DNA from 4 places in the Bradyrhizobium sp. USDA 4504 genome. Region 4 is predicted to be linked to each of the others. Evidence: riboswitches for the same ligand, from Rfam matches in the RefSeq annotation. Region 4 holds a riboswitch; each other region holds the start of a gene.
What was found. Region 4 has a riboswitch for cobalamin ahead of ACVMB1_RS31495 (TonB-dependent receptor). Riboswitches for the same ligand answer to the same signal wherever they lie in the genome.
Positions count from the first base shown of each region.

Region 1: it holds a riboswitch for cobalamin, as region 4 does, so the genes downstream of both, ACVMB1_RS07055 (DUF1636 family protein) here and ACVMB1_RS31495 (TonB-dependent receptor) in region 4, are expected to answer to the same signal.
Region 2: it holds a riboswitch for cobalamin, as region 4 does, so the genes downstream of both, ACVMB1_RS41755 (ribonucleoside-diphosphate reductase subunit alpha) here and ACVMB1_RS31495 (TonB-dependent receptor) in region 4, are expected to answer to the same signal.
Region 3: it holds a riboswitch for cobalamin, as region 4 does, so the genes downstream of both, ACVMB1_RS29245 (TonB-dependent receptor) here and ACVMB1_RS31495 (TonB-dependent receptor) in region 4, are expected to answer to the same signal.

Region 1 is NZ_JBSSGV010000001.1:1,631,828-1,635,237, reverse strand. Features, by position in the region: gene cobN (cobaltochelatase subunit CobN) at 1-445, opposite strand, end outside; gene cobW (cobalamin biosynthesis protein CobW) at 445-1,479, opposite strand; gene ACVMB1_RS07055 (DUF1636 family protein) at 1,476-1,850, opposite strand; cobalamin riboswitch at 1,945-2,156, opposite strand; gene cobO (cob(I)yrinic acid a,c-diamide adenosyltransferase) at 2,193-2,846, shown strand; gene ACVMB1_RS07045 (cobyric acid synthase) at 2,858-3,410, shown strand, end outside.
Region 2 is NZ_JBSSGV010000001.1:8,894,530-8,897,939, forward strand. Features, by position in the region: gene ACVMB1_RS41750 (class I SAM-dependent methyltransferase) at 142-1,098, shown strand; cobalamin riboswitch at 1,501-1,715, shown strand; gene ACVMB1_RS41755 (ribonucleoside-diphosphate reductase subunit alpha) at 1,877-3,410, shown strand, end outside.
Region 3 is NZ_JBSSGV010000001.1:6,194,856-6,198,265, forward strand. Features, by position in the region: gene ACVMB1_RS29245 (TonB-dependent receptor) at 1-2,076, opposite strand, end outside; cobalamin riboswitch at 2,185-2,380, opposite strand; gene ACVMB1_RS29250 (CobW family GTP-binding protein) at 2,608-3,410, opposite strand, start outside.
Region 4 is NZ_JBSSGV010000001.1:6,690,090-6,693,499, reverse strand. Features, by position in the region: gene ACVMB1_RS31495 (TonB-dependent receptor) at 1-1,929, opposite strand, end outside; cobalamin riboswitch at 2,039-2,236, opposite strand; gene ACVMB1_RS31490 (FecCD family ABC transporter permease) at 2,349-3,392, shown strand; gene ACVMB1_RS31485 (ABC transporter ATP-binding protein) at 3,389-3,410, shown strand, end outside.

The DNA of each region.
Region 1 (3,410 bases), 5.1 Mb from region 4:
CAACCGGGCCGCCCTTGTCGCACAGCACCTTCAGACGGCGCAGCGTCGAGACCGGCAAGGTCGAGAATTCATCGAGCCGCAGATCGTCGCGGCCATCCGCCGGCAGCACCACCAGGGCAATGCCGCGCTCCTTCGCCAGCCGATGCACCGCGGCCAGCCCGTATGACCAATAGGGCTCGCCGCCGATCAGCCGCACCAGAATGCCGCGGGCGTGCGAGAGCGTCCGCTCGATATAGGTATCGACCGACAGCGGATGGCGCAGCTCCGCGAGATTGGCGAGCCGCAGCGACGGCAGCGCAGCACGGCCGCGCCGCCAGCCGGCCGCGAAGGCAGCAAGATCGCTGTCGGAAAACGACAACACCACGAGATCGGCCGGATCCTGGCCGAGGTCCCTTGGCGTCGCGGTCTCATCAAGGCCGCGGCTCTCGCGGAAGACGACGTGCATCAGACACCAAGCCGTGCCCTGATCGCGGCTTCATCGATGTCGGCATGTTCGCCGATCACGACGAGCTTCGACTGCCGCGCCCGGGCGCCCCAGGGCATGTCGAACTGATGCCGCACCCGCTCGCCGACCGATTGCACCAACAGCCGCATCGGCTTGCCTTCGACCGCGATGTAGCCCTTGGCGCGCAGCACGTTCTGCTCGCGCGCCAGCCCCTTGATCGAGGCGACCAGCGCGTCGACATCCGAAACTTCCGGAAGATCGATCACGACGGAATTGAAATCGTCGTGCTCGTGTTCCTCCTCGCCATCGTGATGCGACGGCCGCGCCGCGAGATCGCTTTCCGCCGCCGCCCCGAGCCCGAGGATCACGCGCGCGTCGATCGTGCCGTCGACGACGGGCAACATCGGCACCTCGCGCGGCATCTCGGCCGCGATCACCTCTTTCGCTGCCTTGATCCCCTCCGCCCCCGCGAGGTCCGCCTTGGTCAGCAGCACGATATCGGCACATGCGATCTGGTCCTCGAACACTTCCGACAGCGGCGTCTCGTGGTCGAGATTGTCGTCCGCCGCACGCTGCGCATCCACCGCGGCCGGATCAGGCGCAAAACGGCCGGCGGCGACGGCCTCGGCGTCGGCGAGCGCGATCACGCCGTCGACCGTGATCCGCGAACGGATCTCCGGCCAGTCGAACGCTTTCAGCAGCGGCTTCGGCAGCGCGAGCCCGGAAGTTTCGATCACGATGTGATCGGGCTTCACGTTCCGCGCCAGCAACTGCTCCATCGCCGGGATGAAATCGTCGGCGACGGTGCAGCAGATACAGCCATTGGCGAGTTCGACGATGTTCTCGGCCGGACAATTGGCGTCGGCGCACGACTTCAGGATGTCGCCGTCGACGCCTTCGCTGCCGAATTCGTTGACCAGCACCGCGAGCTTCTTGCCGTTGGCATTGCGGATCAGATGCTGGATCAGTGTCGTCTTGCCGGAGCCGAGAAAGCCGGTCACGACGGTGACCGGAATTTTGGCGAGCGTGGTCATTCTGCGGCCTCCGGCACGACGGGAAGAGGTGGAATGCGGGCGAGCGATTGCTTGCGGAAGATTTCCGGACGGCTGCGCCACGGCACGATGCCGTCGGGCGCCGCCGCATAGGCGGAGGCACCGGCGATCACATCCGCGGCATTATCAGCGGACAGTCGGCCGTAGACATAGGACCAGCGCCCCGGCGCGCTGAGCGCGACCGAGCAACCCTGGCTGCAGGCCGACAGGCATGCGACGGGAACCAGATTGACGTCATCAGGCACGCCGGCCTCGACAAGCGCGGCATGCAGGCGTGCACCGGGCGCGAGCTCACCTTCCGCCGGCGTCTGGCCGGCGCGGCAGGTGATGCAGACATGAAGTGTAACGCTCATCGCCCTTCCTGGATTGACAGCGGGAAGCGATGAGGCACACGAACCGATTTTGGACAGGTTCGTTCCCCGTCGCGGAACACCCCGTCCGCCGGTTTCACAACATGCTGCGTTGGCAGGTCTCCCGGCTTGCGGAGCAGGTTTTACCCTTCGATGCCCACCTTCCCGACTCCGTATGGAATCAGTGGCTTGGGCATCTCTCCGGTCACGGTCGCGGGGGCGGCTGCGCTTCGGGCCCGATTTAGCGGAGCCCTATCGCATTCCCTCTTCGCCTGTCGTAGGACAGGAACCGACGCAGGACCACCATTCGTCCAAGCCTCGCACTTGTCAAGCCGAAGGAATGTGATGACTTCTGATGGAAAGGACGCTGAAGACGGCGCCGTCGGCACCGATCTTTCGCCGGATGCGCGCTACGCGGACAAGATGGCGAAAAAGAAGGCCGCCCGCGACCGCATCATGGCGACCAAGAGCGGTGAAAAGGGCCTGATCATCGTCCATACCGGCGCCGGCAAAGGAAAATCCTCCTCCGCGTTCGGCATGATCGTGCGCTGTGTGGCGCACGGCTTTCCCTGCGCCGTGGTGCAGTTCATCAAGGGCGCCTGGGATACCGGCGAGCGCCGCCTGCTCACCGGGCATTTCGGCGATCTCTGTCAATTTCACGCCATGGGCGAAGGCTTTACCTGGGAGACGCAGGATCGCGCCCGCGACATCGCGGCAGCGCAAGCCGGCTGGGAAAAGGCCAAGCAGCTGATCGCAGACCCGAGCCTGCGCATGGTCGTGCTCGACGAGATCAACATCGCGCTACGCTACGACTACCTCGCGATCGCCGACGTCGTCGAGTTCCTGACTACGTCGAAGCCGCCGATGACCCATGTCGTGCTCACCGGGCGCAATGCCAAGGAGGAGCTGATCGAGATTGCCGACCTCGTCACCGAGATGACGCTGGTGAAGCATCCGTTCCGCTCCGGTATCAAGGCCCAGCCGGGCGTCGAGTTCTGACAGACATCACGATGGCGCGCGCATTGATGATCCAGGGAGCCGGCTCGGACGTGGGCAAATCGCTCATCGTCGCCGGCCTCGCGCGCGCCGCGAGACGACGCGGCCTGCGCGTGCTGCCGTTCAAGCCGCAGAACATGTCGAACAACGCCGCGGTGACCGTCGACGGCGGCGAGATCGGCCGCGCACAGGCGTTGCAGGCGCTCGCCGCCGGCGTCGAGCCGCACACCGACATGAATCCAGTGCTTCTGAAGCCCGAAACCGATGTCGGCGCCCAGATCATCGTGCACGGCAAACGGATCGCCACCGCACGGGCGCGCGAATATGCCGGCATGAAACCATCGCTGATGGGCGCGGTGCTGGAGAGTTTTGCGCGCCTGAAGCAGCGCGCCGATCTGGTGCTGGTCGAGGGCGCCGGCAGCCCCGCCGAGGTCAACTTACGCAAGTCCGATATCGCCAATATGGGGTTTGCACGCCGGGCCAACGTGCCCGTGGTGCTGGTCGGCGACATCGACCGCGGCGGCGTGATCGCGCAACTCGTCGGCATCAAGACGGTGATCGACCCTG
Region 2 (3,410 bases), 2.2 Mb from region 4:
TCGCGCCGCGACGCGCAGAGGGGGGTGATGCGCTTGTTCACTTGCCACTTCTGCTACCGCATCGGCGGATGTAAGGGCCTACACCCTATATAACCAAAGTGCAGGCGGGTACGAAGGCAACAGCCGTCGAGCTGCTTGCAAATGAGAGGAGACATTGCGTTGCGGATAGATTTCTCGCGCATCAATCGGTCTAAAGCTGCATTCCACGATATTTATGCTTCGGATGATCCGAGGGCATATTTCTCGGTCCTCGGAGACCTGGATTATATGATACCGGACGTGGCTGAGCCGGTTGTGCGCCAAATACTGGCAGCGAAAGCTTCGGCCACCGGCCTCAAGCCCGTCGTGCTCGATGTTGGTTGTTCGTACGGTATCAATGCAGCGGTGCATCGCTTTCCGCTGACCTTCGCGGGCTTGCGTCACCGCTACGCCCGGCGTGAGATGAGAGCGATCAGCTCTGAGACATTGGTGAGTCTCGATCGCAGTTTCTATGCAGCCTGGCCTGATGTCGGGTTGGCACGCTTTATCGGCCTCGATGTGTCGGCAGCGGCGGTCAGCTATGCGAAGAATGTTGGCCTTTTAGAGCAGGGCATTGTCGCTGACCTTGAAAAGGAGGCGCTATCGATGGACAGCGCGCGCATTCTCCGCTCCGTGGATGTTATCATGTCGACCGGATGCATCGGCTACGTTACCGAGAAGACGTTCGGCGAGATTCTCGATGCGGCAGAGAAGCAACCATGGATCATCTCCTTCGTGCTACGAATGTTCCCATTTGAATCGCTCGCCGCGACGTTCGCAAACCGTGGTCTTGTGACAGAACGTCTTGCCGGCGCAACGTTTATCCAGCGTCGCTTTCGCGATGCTGAAGAATTTGAGAGCTGTTTGGCCAGCTTGGCGGCCCTTGGCGTGGATGCCACCGGCCTCGAATCGGAAGGGCTGTTTCACGCCGATCTGATCTTGTCTCGCCCCGAGGCGGATGCGCGCGCCATGCCTTTGGAAGACATTGTCACTGTCGCCAGCGGCAGGGGACGGCCGATCGGACCCCGTTACGTTCATGTTGAAAGTAAGGAGGGCTTGCAGGTCGCGCTGGAGCCGTGACAGGCGTGGGACCACTGTGCAGCGCGATTCGGTTCGGGGCTGGATGCAAGGCCATTCCGGTCGACGGCGCGCCAGAGCCGATGTTGTTCGCCCGCGAGTGGATAACGAATTCGTCCAGATGCCATTGGTCGCGGCGAGCAGGAGCGCTGCGAATCAAATCAAGCGTCTGGCCGAATTGCTCCTCTACTGACGCGCCGTTTCTTAGATTCCATCAATGCGACGTGCGAGCCAGGAATTCCCTCGACCTTTGCGCAGGCTTGACGGAAACCGGTAATGCAGCCCAACGGCATATCCAATCACCTGCAGCAGAAGCCGACAGCGGCGACAAAGTCGTCCGAGCTTCGGTATGTTTTTGCGTTTCAATCTGGATCTCCCCAGTTGACCAATCCCGGCGAGTAGTGCCTATGTCTAGCCAGTCACGGTCTTCTGGCCCCAACATTTTGTAGGTCGGAAGCTAAGAGGGAACCCGGTGCGCCGAACGGCTACTCCGGGGCTGCCCCCGCAACTGTAAGCGGCGAGCGGTTGTCATCATGGTCACTGGCGCAGCACAGCGCCGGGAAGGCCGACAGCCGCGGCGACCCGCGAGCCAGGAGACCTGCCGCGACTGAACGAAAGTCCTCGGGCGGGGTGCCCCGTTGGGTCGCTTGCAGCCGGAGACGTTTGACCGGTTTCCTCGCAAGTCATCCGCGCAGTCCCCCCGCCTAACATCGCGGGGTTGCCGATGTCGCCGTCTTACGATTTCGATCAGCATGGTCATCTCATTGAGGAGCCGGCGCGCGTGAGGTCGCAGCCATTGCAGGCAGAGCCCAGCGCGCCTGAGTTGTGTCTTGTGCCGCCGCCGTCGCCGGCCCCGCTGCCGTACCCCCTTGCGCCATCGCCAAAGCCGGCCGATCTCAAGCTCGATCGGACGCGCGACGACCTGTTGACGCCGTTCGGCAAGCTGACGCTGAGCGACCGTTATCTGCTCGCCGGCGAAATGATCCAGGACATGTTCGCGCGGGTGTCTTGCGCCTTCGCGGATGATGTTGCGCATGCCCAACGTCTCTACGATGCGATGTCTCGGCTGTGGTTCATGCCAGCCACACCGGTGCTCTCCAACGGCGGCACGACGCGCGGCCTGCCGATTTCCTGCTTCCTTAACTCGGTGTCGGACTCGCTCGAAGGCATCGTGGGCACCTGGAACGAGAACGTATGGCTTGCCTCTAACGGTGGCGGCATCGGCACCTACTGGGGCAATGTTCGCTCGATCGGCGAGCAGGTGAAGGGCGGCGTTACCTCAGGCATCATCCCGTTCATCCACGTCATGGACGGCCTGACGTTGGCGATCAGCCAGGGCTCGTTACGGCGCGGCTCGGCTGCGGTCTATCTCGATATCCACCATCCCGAGATCGAGGAGTTCCTCGAGATCCGCAAGGCGTCCGGCGACTTCAACCGCAAGAGTCTCAACCTGCATCACGGCATCAACGTAACCGATGAGTTCATGCGTGCCGTAGGCGCCGGCACTGCGTTCGCTCTGCGCAGTCCGAAGACCAAGGAGGTTATCCGCGAAATCGACGCCCGCCAGCTGTGGCAACGCATCCTGGAGAACCGGCTGCAGACGGGGGAGCCTTATCTCTTGTTCATCGATACAGTGAACCGCGCGCTCCCCAAGCACCAGCGCGAGCTCGGCCTCAAGGTCTCAACGTCCAACCTGTGCAGCGAAATTACCCTGCCGACCGGCATCGATCATCGCGACGAGGAGCGTACCGCCGTGTGCTGCCTGTCGTCGCTCAACCTCGAGACCTGGGACCAGTGGAACGAGGAGCCTGGCTTCATCGAGGACGTCATGCGCTTCCTCGACAACGTGCTGACCCACTTCATCACGGTGGCGCCGGGCGTCATGAAGCGTGCCCGCTACGCCGCCTTGCGTGAGCGTTCCGTCGGCCTTGGCGTCATGGGCTTCCACTCGTTCCTGCAGGCCAAGAGCATTCCGATTGAAAGCGTCGTGGCCAAGTCGTTCAATCTGAACATGTTCCGGAAAATCCGTCGCGATGCTGATGCGGCATCCGTGACGCTCGCGCGCGAGCGGGGGCCGTGCCCGGATGCCCTGGAACGAGGCGTGATGGCCCGCTTCAGCCATAAGATCGCGATCGCGCCGACCGCCTCGATAAGCATTATCTGCGGCGGCACCAGCGCTTGTGTAGAACCGATCCCGGCCAACATCTACACCCATAAGACCTTGTCCGGCGCCATCTCGGTGCGTAATCGGCATCTCGCCAAGCTGCTGGCCGCCAAGGGCGCCAATACTTCGGCGATCTGGCAGTCCATCATCG
Region 3 (3,410 bases), 500 kb from region 4:
ATCGGAGTACATCGCACCGACGATCTGCACGCCGCCATAGGCCGACCAGTTGGGCGCGAAGTCCCAGGTCAGCCAGACGTTCGAGACCTGCTGCGGCACGTTGACCGGGACATTGCCGTTGAAGCTGACGATCTTGCCGCCGACCACCTGGCTGTTGTTGTCGTATCTGGCGCGCAACAGCGCAAGATTGGCGTCGACGCGCCAGCCGTCGCTCAGTGCGAGCCCGATCGATCCTTCGACCCCGCGGGATGATTGCTGGCCGATCTGCAATGCCAGGCCGCCGGTGGGATTGCCGGGATCGGGAATCGTGAGCCCGGTCTTGACGATCTCGTAGGCAGCCAGCGTCCACTCGCCGCGGCCGCCCCAGAACGATTGCTTGACCCCGATCTCGGTCTGCTTGCCGGTCGCAAGCTGGAATGTCTTCTGCGTGGTCGACAGTGAGATCAGATTGCTGACCGGATCGACGCCGACCGCGTACTGGCCATAGAACGCGAGGTTCTTGATCGGCTCGTAAACGAGGCCCGCGCGCCAGCTAGTGCCCGATAGCGTCGTCTCAAAACTGTTTGCCGGCGTCTTGTAGTCGGTGCGGTCCACTTCGGGGCGATCATACCTGACCCCGGTCACCAGCGACAACTGATCGGTCAGCGAGAGCCGATCCTCGGCGAACAGCGCGTATTGATTGACGATCGCGTTGAAGCCCGGCGTGGTCGCCGTCGTCGTGGCGAAGAACGATCCGGGATCGAACACATAAGGATTGACCGACGACGCGCCGCCATAGGGCGAGTTGTTGGTATGGGTGAAGTCGATCCGGTTGACGTCGAACCCGGCGACGACCTGGTTCGCAAGGCCGAACACGTGGCCGCTGAAGGTCGTATCCATCCGGTTGCCGAGCTGCTTCTGGTCGTGGAATATCTCGATATAGCTCGTGCGATCGATCAGCTGGGTCTTCGGATTCCAGGTGTAGTTCTCGATGTCGCGCCAGTGCCGCTCGCTGGTCAGGTAATACAGCGTGTTGTTGACCTTGATGCCGTCGGCGACGTCCCACTCGGTCTTGAACCGGGTCCAGCTGTCCTGATAGCGGATCGCGCTGTCCGCTGCATTGTAGTTCTTGAAGCGCAGCGCGTCCTGGATCGCGCCGTTGATCAGCGGCGTGCCGAAATAGCGCGACGGGCTGCGATCGCCGTAATCTTCCGAGAGCGTGAAGGCGAGATTGTCCGACGCCTGCACCCGCACGGCAGCGGAGACCACCGCGTTCGAGGTCTTGTCGCGATCGACCCAGCTGTCCGACATGTTGCCGGTGGCGTTGATGCGGTACGACACATTGGGATTGATCGGACCGGTGCTGTCCACCGAGAGCCGCCGCGTCATGTTGCTGTCGAGCGAAACCTCGGCCTCGTTATAGGGCGTGCTCTGCGGCTTCTTCGGAATCACGTTGATGACGCCGCCGATCGCGCCTTCGCCGTACAGCACCGAGGCCGGGCCGCGCAGCACTTCGATGCGCTGCGTCGACCAGGTGTCATAGGGGAACGTCAGCGTGCCGGAGCCGATATAGAAGCGCGTGCCGTCATACAGCGTCATCACCGAGTTGCTGCCGGCAAAGCCGCGGGTGCTGAACGACAGGCCGCCATTGCCTGGCGCCGGCGTTGCGACGAACCCGGCCGCGTCCTGGGTGACGGCATCGAGCACATTATGCTGGCCGCGTTCAGCGATGGTCTGCGCCGTGATGATCTCGACGCTGGCCGGCGTCTGCAGCGGCGTCAGGTTGAGACGACTGCCGGTGCCGCCCTGCGTGGTGGCATTGAGCGTCGGCGATGCCGATCCCGGTACGCCCGACGCCGCGACGCGCGGGGCGTTGCCGGCTGTTGCAGGCCTCGGCCGTGGCCGCGCCGCAGCGGTCATGTCACGGCTGCGCGCCGCAGGCTTCGGCTTTGGCGCAGCGGAAGGCGCGACCTCAATCGGATCGAGCCTGGTTGGTGGCGGCGTTTGTGCCGAGCCTTCGGCCGGCAACAACAATGATGACAGGGAGCAGAGAAGACCGAGGCGCCATTTGCGCGCAACGGGAGAGGACGGAGACATGAAAAGGACTCGCGGTAACGTGGCACGTCACCGCGAACGTGGACTGGCGCATTGCCAAAAAAGGCAGTGCTCCGATCCCACCAGGACGCCCCCGCCCGATGTGCTCGCGTGTGACCACGACTGACGGCAGGTCTCCTGGCTCACGGGTCATCGCCTGTCGACGCCTTCCCGGGCCTGATGGCCCAGTGGCAAATTGACGAAAGGCTCGCCGTTTACAGTTGCGGGGACAGCTGCGGCATTGGGGTTACCCTCGCACCGCATTCCCTTTTGATCCCCGAAGGGAACCGTCGGCAAAAACGATAGGTGCTGGCTGCAGAGCTGTCAATTCGATGCGATTGTCGCAGACCTGCTTTGCGGGTGATGCTGCGGCGATGACACAGCGACGTCGAGGGCTGACGCCGAAAAGCAACCCGTCATCCTGAGGAGCGCGGCACGCGCGTCTCGAAGGATGCACGGCCCGGCTGGCGGCCGATTCATCCTTCGAGACGCCGCTTCGCGGCTCCTCAGGATGACGGGAAACGTAGGTTCGCGTCACTGAGCCTCGACGCATCCCTGCATCACCTCATCAATCTCCGCGCGCGACAGCGCACCCATCTCGGCGATGAACACGATGCGCGTGCGCGGCACGCCGGGCGACGGGACGCCGCCCGCAGCCAAGGTCGCGCGGCCGCCGGCGAGTTGAAGCACGGTCAGCCGCCCGGGCTGCTCCACCGTCTCGAACAATCCCTTCGCCCGCGCCAGCTTCGGCGCCAGTCTGCCGATCGCCTGCTGCAAGCGCGGCAGCACGACGGGCCGCTCCGAGGTCCAGCTCAGCGTGTCGAAGCGATCGGACGACGGCCGTCGCGGCGCGGTCTCGCGCGGCGCCGACACATGATCGAGGTCCGCTGGGAACAGCAGCGCGGCCGGCACCTCGCCATGCAAGGCATCGACCACCACGGCCGCCGGACGCACCGCGCGCACGGCGTCGCGGATCGCGGCGCACGCAGCGGCGTCAGTCAGATCGACCTTGCTCAGCGCCACCACATCCGCCGCCCGGAGCTGCGAGCGCAGCAGCGCATCGTTCAGCATCGCCGCAGGCTGCGTCGCGTCGACCACGCACAGCACGGTCTCCAGCGGCGCCTCCTTCCAGATCACGGGATCCATCAGGTTGCGCACGATGTCGGCGGGATCGGCGATCCCGCTGGTCTCGATCACGATGAATTCGGGACGCGGATCACGCCGCAGCAACGTGGCGAGCGTGCGCAGCAGGTCGCCCTCCAGCGTGCAGCAGATGCAGCCATTGCTCAGGCTGACCACGCCGTCGCTGGCGCCGGCGATCAGCTCGGCGTCGATAT
Region 4 (3,410 bases):
GTTGCCGGCCCAGATGCCTTCGCGGAACACCGCGCGGGTGATCGCCATGCCGCCGCGCAGGGTCACCGTATCGCTGAACTTGAGCGAGGCACTGGTTTCCGAGCCATAGCGGCGGGTGGGGTCGAGGTTGGTGTTGAAGAACAGCACCGGGTTGAAATGGATTTCGTTCTCGAGATCCATCAGATAGACGCTGGTCTGGACCTGAAACAGGTTGGTCCTGACGCGAAAGCCGCCCTCGACATCCTGCGAGGTCTGGGTCTTGAGCTGGAAATTCTGCGGGATCGGGGCGAAGGTCAGCGGGTCGAATGACGGACCCGACGCGACGCGTTCGTCGACATCAGGCGTGCGGAATGCGCGTGCCGCGCGGCCGAACACCGAGAAGGTGTCGGTCAGGCGATGCTCGGCGCCGACATGCAGGGCGTATTGCGTCTCGTTGCTGTCGAGCGGTGCCGCCTGCGTGTCGAACGCGAACGGCGCATTCGGGTCGTAGCGATCGCGCGCCGAGATGCTGGTATTCTGGACGCGCGCGCCGTAGGAGATGTCGGTCGTTGGCAACAGGCCCAGCGTATGTTGCCAATAGCCGGCCACGCTCTGCTGCTCGATATTGTAGATGTGGAACGGGTCGACGCCCTGATAGGCGCCGCGCGCCTCGCGGAAGCTCGAATCGTAATAGTCGATGCCGGTCAGGATCGTCGACGGCACGCCCAGCATCACATTCTTGACGCTGAGCCGCGGCGTCAGCGACCAGGTCTGCAGCGCGGCGTCATTGTAGGTCGAGGCGAAGCTGATGGTCGGCACCGTGCCGAAGAAGCCGCTCTGCGTCTCGCGCTGCCGCCAGCCGCCGTCGACGATGAGGTCGACGCCGTTCATCAGCGTCTTGGTGAAGCCGGCGGTGACGCTGGCGGTCTGCTGGTTGGCATAGTCGAAGGGCGTCGCGGCGCCGCGGCGATCGGTGAGCAGCTCGTTCACGCCGATCGACGGATCGACCAGCCGTCCGCCGGGTAGGCCGAGCTTCTGGTCGCTGCCGGTGACGGTCAGGAAGGCGGTGAGATCAGGCGTCGTGTAGTTGATGTTGCCGACGGCGTTGCGCTGGTCGAGCGCATTGTTGACGCGGTAGCCGTCCGACTTGATGCCGTTGCCGTAGAACGAGGTGGACCACGGGCCGGAATTGAGCGCCGCGGAGACCGCGGCCATGCGGGTGTTGAACGAGCCAACTCCGGCCTCGGCCCGCATCGTCGTCGGCGGGCCGCCGACGCCGGTCTTGGTGATGATGTTGACGACGCCGCCCACCGCGTTGTCGCCGTAGAGCACCGCGCCGCTGTTGCCGCGCGTGATCTCGATGCGCTCGATCGAATCGAGCGGAATCGTGGTGAGGTCGAAGCCGGCCTTGTCGACGTCGTTGAGGCGGCGGCCGTTGAGCAGGAAAAGGGTATTGTCGGTCGCGAATGCGCCGAAGCCGCGCAGGTCGACCGACGTCTTGGCGCCGTTCGGTCCGCCATAGGGCGTTTGCAGCTGCACGCCCGGCACCTGCGCGAGGATCTCGGGTAACGACTGCACCGGCGAATGCGCGATGTCGTCGGCGGTGATCACGGCCGAGGAGGAGCCGACAATGCCGGCGAACTGGCGGCCGCCGGTGCCGCCCGTTCCGGTGGCCACGCCGGTCCCTGTCGTGCCCGATCCGGCTCCGCTGCCTGTATTGTTGCCTTGCGAGGTGCCCGGCGCCGGGCGTCGCGGCGCCGGCGCTTCGTCAGCGGCCGGCCTGGCGCGCGTGACGTTCTGGTCGCCCGGCTTGGTGACTTCGATCGCCGGCAGCTGATCGGGAGCGGGTGCCTGCTGCGCCCGCGCTGCGGAGACAAGGATCGCCGGCGCGATCATCGTCGACGCGAGCAGAAGCGCGCGGCGCCGCCGATGGAAAGGGAAGGAGAACATAAGCAAGGCCTCGGCAACGTCAGTGGCACGTCACCGCGAACCAGTCTCACCATCGTGCTCACAGCATCAGGTGAAGCTCATGCCTGTACTCCCCGACCGGCAGCATCGCGTGTGACCACGGCTGACGGCAGGTCTCCTGGCTCGCGGGTCGTTACCCTTCGTCGCCTTCCCAGGACCGAGATTCCCAGTGGCCTGTGACGAAGGATTCACCGCATACAGTTGCGGGGGCAGCCGCGGCGTTGGGGAAGTTTCCCCGTACCGCATTCCCTTTTCATCTCATGAAAGAACCGTCATGTTCATCTAGGGTTCGGCCGGGTAGCAAAGTCAATCCGGCGGAAGTCGGGCGGCGGCCGCGCGGCCACGGTTTTTGTCGAGTGTCGCTTGTCTGCCACGGCGATCGCTGTAAGAGCATGGATCCGATGAGCGCGCAGGATTTTGCCTTGGCGGCCGAGGTCGCGGCGCGGCGCCGGTGGGGCGCCACGGCGGCGCTGCTCGCGCTCGTGGTCCTGCTGTGTGTGCTCTCGCTCGGCATCGGGCCGGTGCGGCTGTCGCCGCTCGCGGTGATCGAGGCGCTGTTCGGCGGCGGCAGCGATGTGGCGCAGGTGATCGTGCGCGAGATCCGCCTGCCGCGCACCATCCTGGCATTTGCGATCGGCGGCATTCTCGGGCTGTCCGGTGCGGCGCTGCAAGGGCTGCTGCGCAATCCGCTGGCCTCGCCGTCGCTATTCGGCGCGCCGCAATCGGCGGCGTTCGGCGCGGTGCTGGTGATCGCGCTGGGCCTCGCCGATGTGCGCTCCTACGCGCTGCCGGTGGTGGCGATCATCGCCGCCTTCGGCTCGGTGTTCGCGCTGCTTGCGATCGCCGGCAGCAATGCCGGGCTGTTGATCCTGATCCTCGCTGGGCTCGCGATCTCGAGCTTTGCGGGAGCCGCGACCGCACTGGTGATGAATCTCTCGAGCAATCCGTTTGTGGTGCTGGAGATCGCGTTCTGGCTGCTCGGCTCGCTGGAGGACCGCAGCTTCCAGCACGTGGCGCTGGCGCTGCCCTTCATCGTCGCGGGCGCCGCCATCCTGCTCAGCCAGGCGAGCGCCTTCCGCGCGCTGACGCTTGGCGAGGAGGCGGCGCAGAGCCTCGGCGTCGACGTCGGGCGGTTGCGGCTCTTCGTGATCACGGGCGTGGCGCTTGGCGTCGGCGGCGCGGTCGCAGTCACCGGCACGATCGGCTTCATCGGCCTGGTTGCGCCGCATCTGATGCGTCCCGTGATCGGTCACGATCCGGCGCGGCTCTTGGTGCCCAGTGCGCTCACCGGCTCGGCGTTGCTGCTCGCGGCCGACATCGCGGTGCGCATCATTCCCTCGACCTCCGACATCAAGGTCGGCGTGCTGACCTCGATCATCGGCGTGCCGTTCTTCCTCTATCTGATCATGCGCGAACGCCGCGCGCTCGGCGGAGGCGTGGCATGACGCTGCTCTCCGCCGCCG